DNA from 3 places in the Bacillus sp. GW823-FHT06B01 genome. Region 1 is predicted to be linked to each of the others. Evidence: predicted binding sites of a transcription regulator. Region 1 holds the regulator's gene; each other region holds the start of a gene.
The links. Region 1 encodes NrdR, which represses ribonucleotide reductase genes. Its sites were predicted from a motif close to AACACNATATATNGTGTT; they were not measured.

Region 1 (4,670 bases):
ATACGGAATTGCAAAATTGCACCAAGCACATCGTCACGCACAAAACTTGACATCGCTTCTGCTCCGATATCATCTAGCATTAAAACTTGTACGCGTTTCACCGCATCAATCTTTTCCCCAATCGAATTATCTTGAATCGAACTTTTAATTTCACGTAAAAATTCAGGGAAGTATACGAGCATCGAACTTATTTTCTTTTGAGCAAGTTCATTCGCCATTGCTCCTAACAAATACGTTTTCCCTACACCAAATTTACCGTACAAATATAAACCTTGTACTTTTTTACCAGGTTCATATGTACTTAAAAATTCATTAGCTGCACCAATTGCATCAATACGCGCATCTAAATCTGAAGGATCTAAGTTTTCCATCGTTGCCTGTAAAATGTCAGTTGGCATATATACACTTTGAACGAGTTTTTCATATTTCTTTCTCTCGTCATATGCTACTTTTCTAACGCAACGATCGTATTGAATATCAATCATCTTCCCTTGGATAACGAGCTTTGGCTCATATCCTTGCAGCATGTTTTTACACGAACCTAGATCCGGACAATCCGCACAACCTACACTTTGTCCAATATATTCGTATAACTTCACAAGGCTGCGCTCAATCATAGAAGTTGTTACTTCACCTTGATGTTCGTCTATAAATTCTTTCACACGCGGATGCGCCATTACTTCCGCCTTTAATACTTCATATCTATTTTTAAAATTTTTATTTTCCATTAACTTTGCAAATGAATTTTGAATATGCTCCATTTTCTCACCTCAAAGAGCGTTCATTCTCTTCTATTAATCACGCTTATATTTTTTTAACACTTCTTCTAGTCGTTTTCGTTCATCATCTAACGTACTTGCATCTTTTTTCTTACTTACATCTTTCTTCACTATTTCTTTCTCTTGTTCTTTCGGCTCTTCTTTCAGCCAATCTGGTACCATTTCTTTTCTTATCGTTTTCTTCGACGTACGGCCTTTTTTCTTCGTCTCAGCCCATTCTTGATATTGACGGTTTTCTTCTTTCGCTAACGCCATTGCTTCAGCTACTGTACCGACCTTTTTACGTGCCCAATGCCCAGCAATTTTCTCCACATACGTTTTCGCAAGCTTCATATCTGAGCGTAGCATAACGTAATAAATAAGTACATTCACAACACCTGGCGTTAATTTTTGATTGATCATTACATCTTCAACGATCTGTAAGTCAGCCTTTGTCGCCTCTGCACCACCAGAGATTTCTTTTAATAGTTGTTTTGGTGAGATTTCCTCTAACTGTTTTATTAACATCTCTTCTTGCGTAGAAGGCTCTTTTCCTTCCATCATACGTGCAGCGTGAGGTTGTACTCTTTCACTTAATACAGGTAACGCTTGACCGTTTTCGAACTGATACCAATCACGTGCTCCTTTTCTAAGCCTTTCGATATCAATTGTCTGCATCTCTGTCACCGTACCAAGAACGATATTTTGCATCGATAACACATCTACATCGTACACGTAAGCAAGTGTACTGACACATTCTCGAACTTGATCTGTAATCGCCTTTTTAGGGACAAGAGCGGACAAGCCATCTACAAATAAGGAGAAATCAAAGAAATCATTCCAAACTTTTGGAGCGTCTCCCTTCTCGTTACTTGGCATAGCTGTCGTTTTTGGAATACGAAGATCTTCTTGCGCATGCTCAAGCTGTCCTGGATTAAACGAACCAAACACATCATTGAAAGAACGCGTAACATTTTCATAAGAAGCAAAATCAAATTCTTCTTCTAAGAAATATTGCTTTACTTGATTATATTTTGTCCGACTCAATCGATTGTATAAAAAGATGCTTAACACAATATCATCAAAAAACTGCTTCGGAGATAAAGGTGGTTGCAATTCGTATATAAACATTCGAATATCTTTTTCTTTCTTAATATATACCTTCAAAAGCCCAATTGCTTCTAACTTTACTCGTTCCTCATATATTTCGGGAAGCTGCATCTGCATGGTCACCATAAGGGAATGATGTGTATTCTCTTTTCCAAACACACGATCTTGCTCTAACTCTCCCCATAGCGTCATGTACAAACTAAAAGCTCTACTACCTATTAACGGCTGATACAACATCGTTAACACTTTTCGGTCGTAATTATGCAATAACCCTTTCGCACTTACTTTATAACGATCAATTGGCAATAGCTCCATCCATGACTGTTTTTCCATTCTTGCTTTTCCTTTCTCTCATCCAATCTATCCTCTACTTCATTCGTTCTATCTTCATTATATAATTACTTAGCGAAAAAGAGCTATTAGCTTTCGCTTCTAGCTCTCTTATCTCATTACTACGGTATGTAAAGAGAATAAAATACAACTTCTACTCTCTTTCTTTTTGCAGTATATCTTTTAATTCTTCAATAAATACATTTAAATCTTTAAATTGGCGATATACAGAAGCAAAACGCACGTAAGCAACATCATCAATATCACGCAGTTCTTCCATAACAATTTCACCAATCATATCACTTTTCACTTCTGATATACCTAAATTACGAAGTTCACGTTCCACACTTTGAGTTACTTCTTCTAATTGTCTTAAAGATACTGGTCTTTTTTCGCACGCTTTAATTAAGCCGCGCAAAATCTTTTCTTTATTAAATTCTTCTCGTGTGCCTTCTTTTTTTACAACGATAAGAGGTGACTCTTCTACTCTTTCAAATGTCGTAAAGCGACTTAAACAACTTTCACACTCTCTCCTTCTTCGAATAGAGCGCCCCTCGTCTACCGGACGCGAATCTAACACTCTTGTACCATTATGCGAACAGGATGGACAACGCAATATATTCACTCCTTTACACTATACTCTTTATTTTTTCTCTACTTACTTCATCTGACAATATATATACAATATTATATAACTCATTCTAACTCTCTTACCACTTTAAGTTTAAGCACATTTTTTTATCATCTCGTTTTCAAAAATAAGATGGTAGATGGGGTGATAACTTATTCGTAAGAGCTCAATTTATCTCACTAACGAGTACGTTATATTTTTCCTTTTTTATAAACTAAAAAAGAGGTGCATTATACACCTCTTTACATTTTAAATCAATTATGTTCTTTTTTAAAGAGCTTTTGTTTCTCTCTGCTTAATTTCGAAGCTACCAGTGCCTCGAGGAAGCTCGATGCTCTCACGCGTTTTCGCGTTTAAACCTTCTGCAATATATTCTGCAGCAACATTTGGATCAATACGATCCCCACAAGTATAAACATCAATACTTGCGTAACCGTGCTCCGGAAAGCTATGAATTGTTAAATGTGATTCCGAAATAATTACTACTCCACTTACACCTTGTGGTGCAAATTTATGGAAAGCAACCTCACGCACTTCAGCACCAGCTCTCAGTGCTGCATCCACAAATAATTGTTCAATATACGGCATGTCATTAAGCTTGTCGAAATCACAATCCCAAAGTTCAGCGATTACGTGACGACCCATCGTATCCATAGTATCCATTCTACAGTTCCCCCTTGTAAATTTATTCTAACTGTTCGAATTGAAAACTAATTTGCAATTTGGCTTGCTCCACTACCACGGGGGAAAGTTAGTCCAGAGAGGTCCTAACCCTTTAAGTAGTGACTACGTACCTCAGCTCTTAAGTTTACGAGTGTTAGTATACTTTGTTTATTTTCATTTTGCAACAACAGTTTTTTCGATTTTCTGTCATATTTTCCTCTTTACTTTTCCCTAAAAATAATAAATGATTCACAAATACAGTAATCACAACGTTTCGTGGTATGTCCACTTTCAAAAATATACTCCTATAATTTTTTTCCTTTTCAGAAAAAAATAAAAAAAGAGGGCAAATATTCACTTGCCCTCTCCCTTATTCACTTAAATATGTTGCACATTTTTTTGCTTCGCTAATTCGTCAACAACTAACGTTACAAGATCTACAACACGACGAGAGTAGCCCCACTCGTTATCATACCAAGCAAGTACTTTCACTTTACGATCACCCATTACCATTGTAGATAAACCATCAATAATAGCTGAGTGTGTATTTGTATTAAAGTCAATAGATACTAAAGGCTCTTCGCTGAATTCTACAATGCCTTTTAACGCACCGTTTGCAACAGTTTTGAATGCTTCATTAATAGCTTCAACTGTCACATCACGTTTTACATCTACTACTAAGTCAACAAGAGACACGTTTGGCGTTGGTACACGAAGTGCCATACCATGAAGTTTTCCGTTTAAGTGCGGAAGAACTTTTGCAAGCGCTTTCGCGGCACCTGTCGTTGTCGGAATGATTGATTGTCCGCAAGCACGCGCTCTTCTTAAATCTTTATGTGGGTTATCAATATTTTTTTGGTCATTTGTATAAGCGTGAACAGTTGTCATTAAACCGTTTTCAATTCCAAACTGCTCATCTAACACCTTAACAACAGGCGCTAAACAGTTTGTTGTGCAAGATGCATTTGAAATAACAGTATGTTTTGCAATATCTAATTGGTCTTCGTTCACACCAACTACAATTGTTACATCTTCATTTTTACCAGGCGCTGTTAAAATAACTTTTTTCGCTCCAGCTTCAACATGAAGAATTGCTTTTTCTTTTGAATTAAATTTACCAGTTGCTTCAATTACAACTTCAACACCTAAATCTGTCCAAGGCAATTCCTTTGGATCGC
Region 2 (4,670 bases), on a different contig from region 1:
ACACAATTCCTTTGTTCTCCATTAAATAAACAAGAAGTTCAAATTCCTTATGTGTCAATATAATTTCTTCTCCATCTACTAAAACGGTTCTAGATAGACGATTCACTTCTATTCCAGCTAAAGACATAGCATTTTCTTCCGCTACTCCTACCACGCCATCCGCACGCTTCAATAATGTCTTCGCGCGAGCTACTAACACTTTCGGGCTGAAAGGTTTCGTTACATACTCATCTGCACCTAATTCGAACCCTAGTAATGTATCATCCTCATCCGAACGTGCTGTCAACATAATGATTGGTACTGCTGATTCTTTTCTAATTCGTCTACAAACAGACCATCCATCTATTTCTGGTAACATTATATCTAACATAATTAAATCAATTTCATGCTCTGCAAATAATTCTAACGCTTTTTTTCCATCTTCTGCTTCGATTACTTCAAAGCCTTCATTACGAAAATAATCACTAACGATTTCACGTAATCTTCTTTCATCTTCAACTAGTAATACTGTTTTATTCATATCATCTATCCCGCCTTTTTACTCTTTCAATCGAATAATACGTTGATTGGAGCTTCCGCGAAATGGAAGTGTTAAATCTTTTTTCTCGATTTCAAATCTTCCATCGACTAAAACATCCCCATAATGTAACAACTCTATCATATCATTATTTTGAGAACTCTGTATCTCTTCTAACGTATAACCTGTATACATCCAAAGATTTTTTTTCAAGTCTTTCACAGCTTTTGCTACTTTTTTCACTTCAGCAGCTTGAAAAAATGGATCTCCACCTGAAAATGTTACATCAGTTAATGAATTACTTGCAATCTCTTTCACAATTTCTACTACTGTCATTTCAGTTCCATTACAAATATTCCACGATTTCGGATTATGGCAACCGAAACAACGATGCGGACAGCCCGCAAAAAACACGACTGTCCGCAACCCTTCTCCATCTACTACACTATCATGAATGATATTCATCACTTTCATTGATGCTTCACCCGATCCATCTCTTCACTACGTTTTGCACTATTCCACTTCGACATATCTCCTACAAGATAGCCTGTAATACGGCGAATTCTTTCTATATTAGCCTCGTCTTCATTTCCGCAACTTGGGCATTCATTTCCAATAACTCCGTGATAACTGCAGCACTTACAACGGTCAACAGGATGATTAATTGAACCGTATCCAACGCCATGATCTGCCATCGCTCGTACAATTTGTTTTAACGCCTGTTTGTTATGCATAGCTGCTCCGTCTAGCTCAATATACGTAATATGTCCCCCATTACATAGGGCATGGAAAGGTCCTTCTAAACGAATTTTATTTATCGCTTGAATGCTATAGTAAACTGGGATATGGAATGAATTCGTATAATAATTATGGTTCGTTATACCGCTAATCACACCAAATTCTTCTCTATCTTTTTTCACAAACTTCCCTGATAACCCTTCTGCAGGAGTTGCAATTACTGAGAAATTCAGTTCATGTTCTTCCGTCGCTTTATCCATTCTATCTCTCATAAAGGAAATGATTTCATACCCGAGTTTCCATGATTCTTCATCTTCTCCATGATGCTTTCCTGTTAAAGCTACTAAGCACTCCGCAAGACCGATAAAACCAAGACTTAACGTCCCTTGCTTTAAAATGGATGCTACAGAATCTTCAGGCTGTAAATTCTCTCCACCGCGCCATACACCTTGTGAATATAAAAATCGAAAATCTCTTGCTCGCTTCGTACATTGATACTCAAATCTCTCTAATAATTGCTTAATTCCTAAGTCTAGGTAATAATTTAACGCTTCAAAAAATGCTTCTTTTGAACCACTAATTAACGCTAATTTCACTAAGTTGATAGACGTAAATGATAAATTGCCTCTTCCAATCGCTGTTTCTTCTCCATGTATGTTAGACATAACACGGGTACGACATCCCATATAACATACTTCACTTTCCGGTCTTCCGTTATAATGCACTGCATTAAATGGCGCATCTAAAAATGAAAAGTTAGGGAATAATCGTTCCGCCGTTGTCTCTAACGCTAATTCAAATAAATCATAGTTCGGATCACATTCTTCAAAGTTCACACCTTTTTTCATTTTAAAAATTTGAATCGGAAAAATTGGTGTTTCTCCTTTACCAAGACCAGCTTGTGTCGCTTTTAAAAGTTGTCTAACTAATAACCGTCCCTCTTTTGATGTGTCTGTTCCATAATTAATAGAAATAAACGGTACTTGTCCCCCGCCCCTACTGTGCATACTATTTGAATTATGAACGAAAGCTTCACACGCCTGATACGTATCATTTTCTGTTTCTTCCCATGCAAATTCTTCTATTTGTTCTTTCGTAAGCGGATATGACTGTAATCGTTTCTTATGTCTCGCTACTGTTTTTCTCACATATGGAGCTAAATCAATATCAAAGAGTGCAAATGATTGACCACCGTGCTGCATATTTTGATTCGCTTGAAAAATAATAGACGAAAGAGCCAATGCACTTTTAATATCCTGCGGTTGTCTCATATGCCCATGTCCGGTATGAAAACCGTCCGCAAGCATTTGCGCTAACGGAATTTGCGAACAAGTCGTCGTTCCTGTCGCATAAAAATCTAAGTCATGTGGATATAATATATTTTGATTTATCGCTTTTTTCACTTGATCTGACAATAAATTTTCAACTGCATAATATTTCGCACTCTCTGATGCGAACGTTCCCATTACTCCCATTGGAGAGCGACCATCTACATTTGCATTTTCTTGCATTAAATCTTGCTCACTACCGTGGACAATCGTCTCAAACACTCTCATTAATTCTTCTCCACGTACATTTCGTTGTAACATTTATAACCCTCCACCAATATGTTGTTGTCTTTTGATTAAAATGTTACTACATATAGTCTTGGTGTTTCTGTGAGAAATGTAACATTCCTGTGAAATTTTTTTCACGAAATAATGAATTTTTCATTTACAAAAAAGAAATGTGCTCTTTACAAATGTATGGTACAATATACGGGAAAAACTCTTTTTACCCTTTATCAACACATTTGAATAAAGGAGACTGAACTTATGGTTATTACATATCTTTTATTTATCGTTGCCTACTTACTTGGCTCGATTCCATTCGCACTAGTCGTTGGGAAAATCGGCTACGGAATCGATATTCGTGAGCATGGAAGCGGTAATCTAGGCGGGACAAATACATTCCGCACACTAGGGAAAAAAGCAGGTTTTATCGTTACAATTGCTGACATTTTAAAAGGTACATTAGCAACAAGTCTACCGCTTATTTTCGGTTTAGATGTTCACCCACTATGGTTCGGATTAGCAGCTGTTCTTGGACATGTGTATCCGATTTTCGCGAAATTCCGTGGTGGTAAAGCTGTTGCAACTTCTGCTGGCGTGCTATTATGCTACTCTCCAGTTGTTTTTGCAATATTAGCTGTTGTCTTTTTCAGCCTTTTATTTACAACAAGATACGTATCACTTTCTTCTATGGTAACAGCCGTCGTTGCTGTTATTGCATCCATTGTTAGCGGGGATAAAATCTTCATTATTGCGATGTGTTTATTAGCAGGTATGGTTATTTATAAACACCGTGCAAATATCGGACGAATTATAAATAAAACTGAACCGAAAGCAAACTTTTCAAAAAAGCAAAAATAAGATCGTAACCCACATAACGCAAAAAGAAAACGTGAAGCATATTAATAGCGTCTTTTTGCGTTATTTTTTATACTAAAGAAAAAGCAACATAATTTGGAGGAACTATACATGAATCTTTCCGTAACAAAAGAAGCAGCACAATGGTATAAAAACGAATTAAACTTACAATCGGGTGAAACACTACGCCTTTTCGTACAATACGGCGGTTGCAGTACTGTGCAAAAAGGACTTTCTTTAGGTATTCGTAAAGATGATCCTGCACATCCTGCTGTTCAAACTCAAGAAGAAGGTATTAACTTCTTTATTGAAGGCGATGATGAGTGGTTCTTCGATGGACATAATTTAGCTGTTACCTTTAACGACGGTGATGATTTCCCGCAATTTAATTATGAAAAATAAAAAAACGTGGCTTCTGCCACGCTTTTTTATTTTTTCTTAATTTCCTCATATTTCGCATACCACTCAGGATATAACTTTTTAAATGATACGGGCCTGAACCCTTCTTTTTTCGCGCAAATATTCGTCGTACTTGCAGTAATACAAAGTTCACCTTCACCGTTATATATTTCATAACCATATACAACGCGAAGCGGACTAACAGTATCAATCCACGTTTTCACAATTGCTTTTTCTCCGTAACGCATCGCTTTACGATATGAAATTTGCAAATCTAACACAGGAGAAATAATTCCCTCTTTCTCCATTTCAACATATGAAAATCCTAAATCTTGTATAAGTTTCGTGCGACCTAGTTCAAGCCACACCAAATAGTTTGAATGGTAAACAACACCCATTTGATCTGTTTCCGCATAACGGATTTCAACTTCATGTTCTGCTACAAACATATGTATTCGCCTTCTTTCACTTCTGCTACCTTGCATACATTTAATCATAATACAGTGACATCAAAAATAAAATAAAAACAGTGAATCTTTTACTGAAAGGAGCAAGCATATGATTCAAATTGTAACTGTTCGTAGCGGTGATAGCGTATATAGCTTGGC
Region 3 (4,670 bases), on a different contig from region 1:
GGTTGAAATGTAAACCTAACGTATGGATGTTTATCGGGCGAACATTATGGATACTTGGTTACCATAAAGGTGTTGAGTCTTATAAGGAAGTAAGAGAGAGGGCAAGGCAAGCGGCTTACTTATTACACCGTTATGCTCTCGTACATGGAAGTATTGCTCTTGTAGGTCATAATTACATTAATGCAATGGTTGGTGCGGAGCTGAGAGCGATGGGATGGTCTGGTTCTCCTATTTTACATAGGAAGCCATGGGGATGTACAACCTATACATTCCACGAAGCGATGGATGGAAATATATTAAATACAAAATTAACATAAAAGCACACGATTTATATATAAATCGTGTGCTTTCTTTTTAAGATATAGAAATTTTGATGTTTAATGTTTTTACGAGGTGTGCATAAGGTTCGCCTACAAGCATAACGATTTGATCTTTTTTATAACCTAGTTTTTCATATAGTGAATAGGCACGTTTGTTTTCTAAATTAACAAGTAATGCGATTTTTTCATGCTCCTTTTCAGTTGCATGGATTTCAGCAGCTTCAATTAATTGAGAACCGATTCCTTTTCCGCCATATGCACTTGAAACTGATAATGTATCAATGTAATATTCATCAAGTTCAGCTTCTTTTTCTAATGTAATTGATTCATCTTTATGTAATTCTCTTAAGTAATGTACAATTGGTGCATCAAGACTTGTTGCTTCACTACCGTGATAAGCGACAATAACCCCAACTGCAACCCCGTCTTGTACATATACAAAACAGTTTTCATAGCTCAGTCGATTTCTCTCTTTTGAGAACCATGTTTCAAGTCCTAGTAATACTTCTGTCTCAACTGTGCTGCCTGTGATTTTTTCAGCAATTTCGTGCAGAGCGTTATATAATAAAGGTGCAATTGCCTTCGCATCTGTCTTTTTTGCTTTCCGAATCATAGTATCCCTCCTAATTCTATTTATATATTGTAGCATAGTGGTATGGAACTTTGCATAATTGAATGCTGAAATGATTGATATAGAGAAGTAGCTATGTTAGTATATGATATTTAGTGGACATATACTAAAGAGATCTTTTTTGAAAAATAATGAAAATGAAATGAAGGTATAGCACCTGGATAATTTTACAGTTGTTGACCTATAGAATATACGATAAAATAAAATATTGCATAGAGGTGAAATACATGGATAAAGAATTAGCAAATGCAATTTTGGATCAGCTGAAAAATGGTGAAATAAAGGAGTATGTTGTTACGAAAGATGTATTTTATACGTTCAGAGAAGTTGTAGTAAGTCGAGAAGATTTTAAACATATTATTGGGAACGCACAGCGCGGCGGACAAGTAATTTATACATATTCAGAAACGCCACGTTCGTAACTAGAAGAATATAGGGAGGAGAATTATGGGCGATTTTAAACAAGGCATATTACCGCATTGGGATTATATGTGGAAAGATAGAGCTGGCAATAGGTTTATGGGGATGGTCATGTATCCAGAGAAACGAAAGTGTTCGGCAAAAATGCTTCAGAAAATAAAAAGAGCATATGAAGAGGCTATAGAAATTAAAGTAACCGTACAAGTTCAACATACATTTCAGTATGTAGAAGGAATGATTGTGTACTTTGATGAAGAAGCTCCTGTATGTACAATGATTGATAAAGATGAAAATCCACATCATATATTTGTAAAAGATATTTTGCGCATTGAGCACTCAGAATAATCTTTTCATAAATAAGTTGAATTTCCATAATAATAATCTTTTTCTATAATAGTTATCTTTTAGTATGTAACGCGAACCGAAAGTATATGTATAATATTTAATAAAGTAAAACTGATAAATGTAATCGTTTTTTAGAACAGATTATCGTTTCATGTCTGTTCTTTTTTGCGTGATGCTGGAGAAATATATTCCTCCAGCATTTGCCGTTTTATGACAAAATATATTGGTAACTTTTTTAAAAATAAGGTTAAATTCGTTGACAACTTTTTTGAAAAGCACTTTATTGACATGAGTTTTAGAATGTTGTTTCATAGTCATTGTATTGAAAAAAATCGACTGTCTTGTCGAAAAGTAAAATTTAAAAAAAGAAAGAATTTATACATATATCTTGTGTCTTATTTTGAAACGTAATACAATATATAGAGAAATCAAGAAACAACATACAGAGAGTATAGATTGGAGAGGGAGGGTCGGAAATGATAGTTGCATATGATTCTATGACAGGAAACGTGAAACGTTTCATTCACAAATTAAATATGCCGGCCGTTCAAATTGGTGAAGATCTAGTAATAGATGAAGACTTTGTTTTAATTACGTATACAACAGGTTTTGGCAATGTACCAGAACGTGTTTTAGAATTTTTAGAGCGCAATAATGAAAAATTAAAAGGCGTATCTGCAAGCGGCAATCGTAACTGGGGAGACATGTTCGGTGCAAGTGCTGACAAAATTTCTGCTAAATATGAAGTGCCTATTGTATCAAAATTTGAGTTATCAGGAACAAATAATGATGTAGAATATTTTAAGGAAAGGGTGCGGGAGATTGCGACACATTGAACTGAATAATGAAATCACGCAAATGCAGGACGGTTTTTATCAGCTTCATAAAGATAAAGAGGCATTAGAAGTCTTTATGGAAGAAGCTAGAGAAAATACCGTTCATTTTAATAGCGTGGCAGAGCGAATGGAGTATATGAAAGAATATGATTACTATTACAACGTTCTGGACGAGTATAGCTTGGAGGAAGTAGAAGAGGTATATAACATCGCTTATGGTGAAAACTTCGAGTTCCAATCTTATATGGCAGCATCTAAGTTCTACAAAGATTATGCGTTAAAAACAAATGATCAAAAACAATACTTAGAAAGCTATGAAGATCGTGTAGCAATTGTTTCATTATACTTAGGACGCGGTGATGTTGCGAAGGCAAAACACTTCGCAAGCATGATTGTAAAACAAAACTACCAACCAGCGACACCAACCTTTTTAAATGCGGGACGAAGCAGAAGAGGAGAAATGGTGTCTTGTTTCTTGTTAGAGATGGATGATAGCTTAAATTCAATCGGCTTTAACATTAATACTGCAATGCAATTATCAAAAATCGGCGGTGGAGTAGCTTTAAACTTGTCTAAGCTACGTGCACGCGGTGAGCAAATTAAAGGTATCGATAACGCTGCAAGTGGTGTAGTACCTGTTATGAAATTACTTGAAGATTCGTTTTCATATGCAAATCAACTTGGGCAACGAAAAGGTGCCGGTGCAGTATACTTAAACATTTTCCATTGGGATATTATTGAATTCCTTGATACAAAAAAAATAAATGCCGATGAGAAGAGCCGTATTCAGTCTCTATCAATCGGAATTATCGTTCCAAGTAAGTTCTTTGAGCTTGCTGAGAAAAACGAACCTTTCCATGTTTTCGCGCCTTATACGGTGTATAAAGAATACGGAAAGCATTTAGATGATATAGACATTGATGAAATGTACGATGAATTAATGAGCAATCCGAAAGTGAAGAAGAAGCCGCTAGATATTAGTGCACGTGATATGCTTATTAAAATTGCTATGATTCAGCTTGAGTCTGGTTACCCATACTTAATGTTTAAATCAAATGCAAATAACCAACATCCACTGAAGGATATTGGAACTGTGAAGATGTCGAACTTGTGTTAAATATGTAGCACCTTCTAGTAGAAATGCTAGTCGAAAACTCCGTTAAACGGGGAAAGCCTCAAATTTGAGGTAACCTACCGTGCTAAATCTTATCTTAGAATGAAAATATAAAAGTTCAGAATGTATCTTATTATTTTGTATAGCAGAGTTATGGGACAACATAAAGTAATAAGATACATTCTGAAGTATGTAAGATAAGTAAAAGCCTAACGACTATCCCTTATGGGAGTAGAGCGCAAGCGATTGGCGTTCGAAAAGCGGAGCACCTAATCAGGTAATGCTGTAGGTGATGATATAGTCTGTCCTGTATGGTGACATACAGCAGTTGCATGAGCAACGGACTGAGGAGTAGCGGACTCGGTTGAACATTCGAGACAGAAATCTTCCAGCTTCAAGAAACTTCTGAAATAAATGATTACGGTACAGATGATATTATCCGTCGTGATATTAACTGTAATTTAGGATCGTTAAATATCGTGAATGTAATGGAAAATAAAGAAATTCGTGAAGCTGTTCATGCGGGAATGGAAGCTTTAACAGCTGTGTCTGATATGACGATCATTCCGAATGCACCAACTGTGAAAAAAGCAAATGATGAGCTTCATTCAGTTGGACTTGGCGCAATGAACTTACACGGATATTTATCAAAAAACAAAATCGCATATGAAAGTGCAGAAGCGAAAGAGTTCGCTCGTACATTCTTTATGATGTTAAATTACTACTCTATTGAAAAAAGTATGGAGATCGCTAAAGAAAAAGGCGAAACATTTAAAGACTTCGATAAGTCTGATTATGCGAATGGCACATACTTTGAAAAGTACGAAACGACAGATTACAGCCCAGTAACTGAAAAAGTTCAGCAACTATTTGAAGGAATTCATATTCCAACAAAAGAAGATTGGACAAGTTTAAAAGAGCAAGTGAAGAAGAATGGATTATATAATTCATACCGTCTTGCTATCGCTCCAACACAATCTATCAGTTACGTTCAAAATGCAACT

Region 2: the regulator NrdR is predicted to act here: its motif matches at 2,887-2,904, upstream of AC1Q8N_RS21975 (anaerobic ribonucleoside triphosphate reductase).
Region 3: the regulator NrdR is predicted to act here: its motif matches at 2,126-2,143, upstream of nrdI (class Ib ribonucleoside-diphosphate reductase assembly flavoprotein NrdI).

Annotation. Positions count from the first base shown of each region.
Region 1 is NZ_JBXAHR010000002.1:293,009-297,678, reverse strand. Features, by position in the region: gene dnaI (primosomal protein DnaI) at 1-761, opposite strand, end outside; gene AC1Q8N_RS08560 (replication initiation and membrane attachment family protein) at 795-2,201, opposite strand; gene nrdR (transcriptional regulator NrdR) at 2,353-2,814, opposite strand; gene speD (adenosylmethionine decarboxylase) at 3,100-3,483, opposite strand; gene AC1Q8N_RS08545 (glyceraldehyde-3-phosphate dehydrogenase) at 3,871-4,670, opposite strand, start outside.
Region 2 is NZ_JBXAHR010000005.1:77,873-82,542, reverse strand. Features, by position in the region: gene AC1Q8N_RS21985 (response regulator transcription factor) at 1-520, opposite strand, end outside; gene nrdG (anaerobic ribonucleoside-triphosphate reductase activating protein) at 539-991, opposite strand; gene AC1Q8N_RS21975 (anaerobic ribonucleoside triphosphate reductase) at 988-2,844, opposite strand; gene plsY (glycerol-3-phosphate 1-O-acyltransferase PlsY) at 3,070-3,666, shown strand; gene AC1Q8N_RS21965 (HesB/YadR/YfhF family protein) at 3,775-4,065, shown strand; gene AC1Q8N_RS21960 (acyl-CoA thioesterase) at 4,092-4,511, opposite strand; gene AC1Q8N_RS21955 (glycoside hydrolase family 18 protein) at 4,621-4,670, shown strand, end outside.
Region 3 is NZ_JBXAHR010000003.1:569,989-574,658, forward strand. Features, by position in the region: gene AC1Q8N_RS16105 (histidine phosphatase family protein) at 1-317, shown strand, start outside; gene AC1Q8N_RS16110 (GNAT family N-acetyltransferase) at 355-933, opposite strand; gene ykzS (protein YkzS) at 1,179-1,373, shown strand; gene AC1Q8N_RS16120 (hypothetical protein) at 1,399-1,716, shown strand; gene nrdI (class Ib ribonucleoside-diphosphate reductase assembly flavoprotein NrdI) at 2,193-2,552, shown strand; partial or broken gene AC1Q8N_RS16130 (ribonucleotide reductase barrel domain-containing protein) at 2,539-3,666, shown strand; gene AC1Q8N_RS16135 (ribonucleotide reductase barrel domain-containing protein) at 4,050-4,670, shown strand, end outside.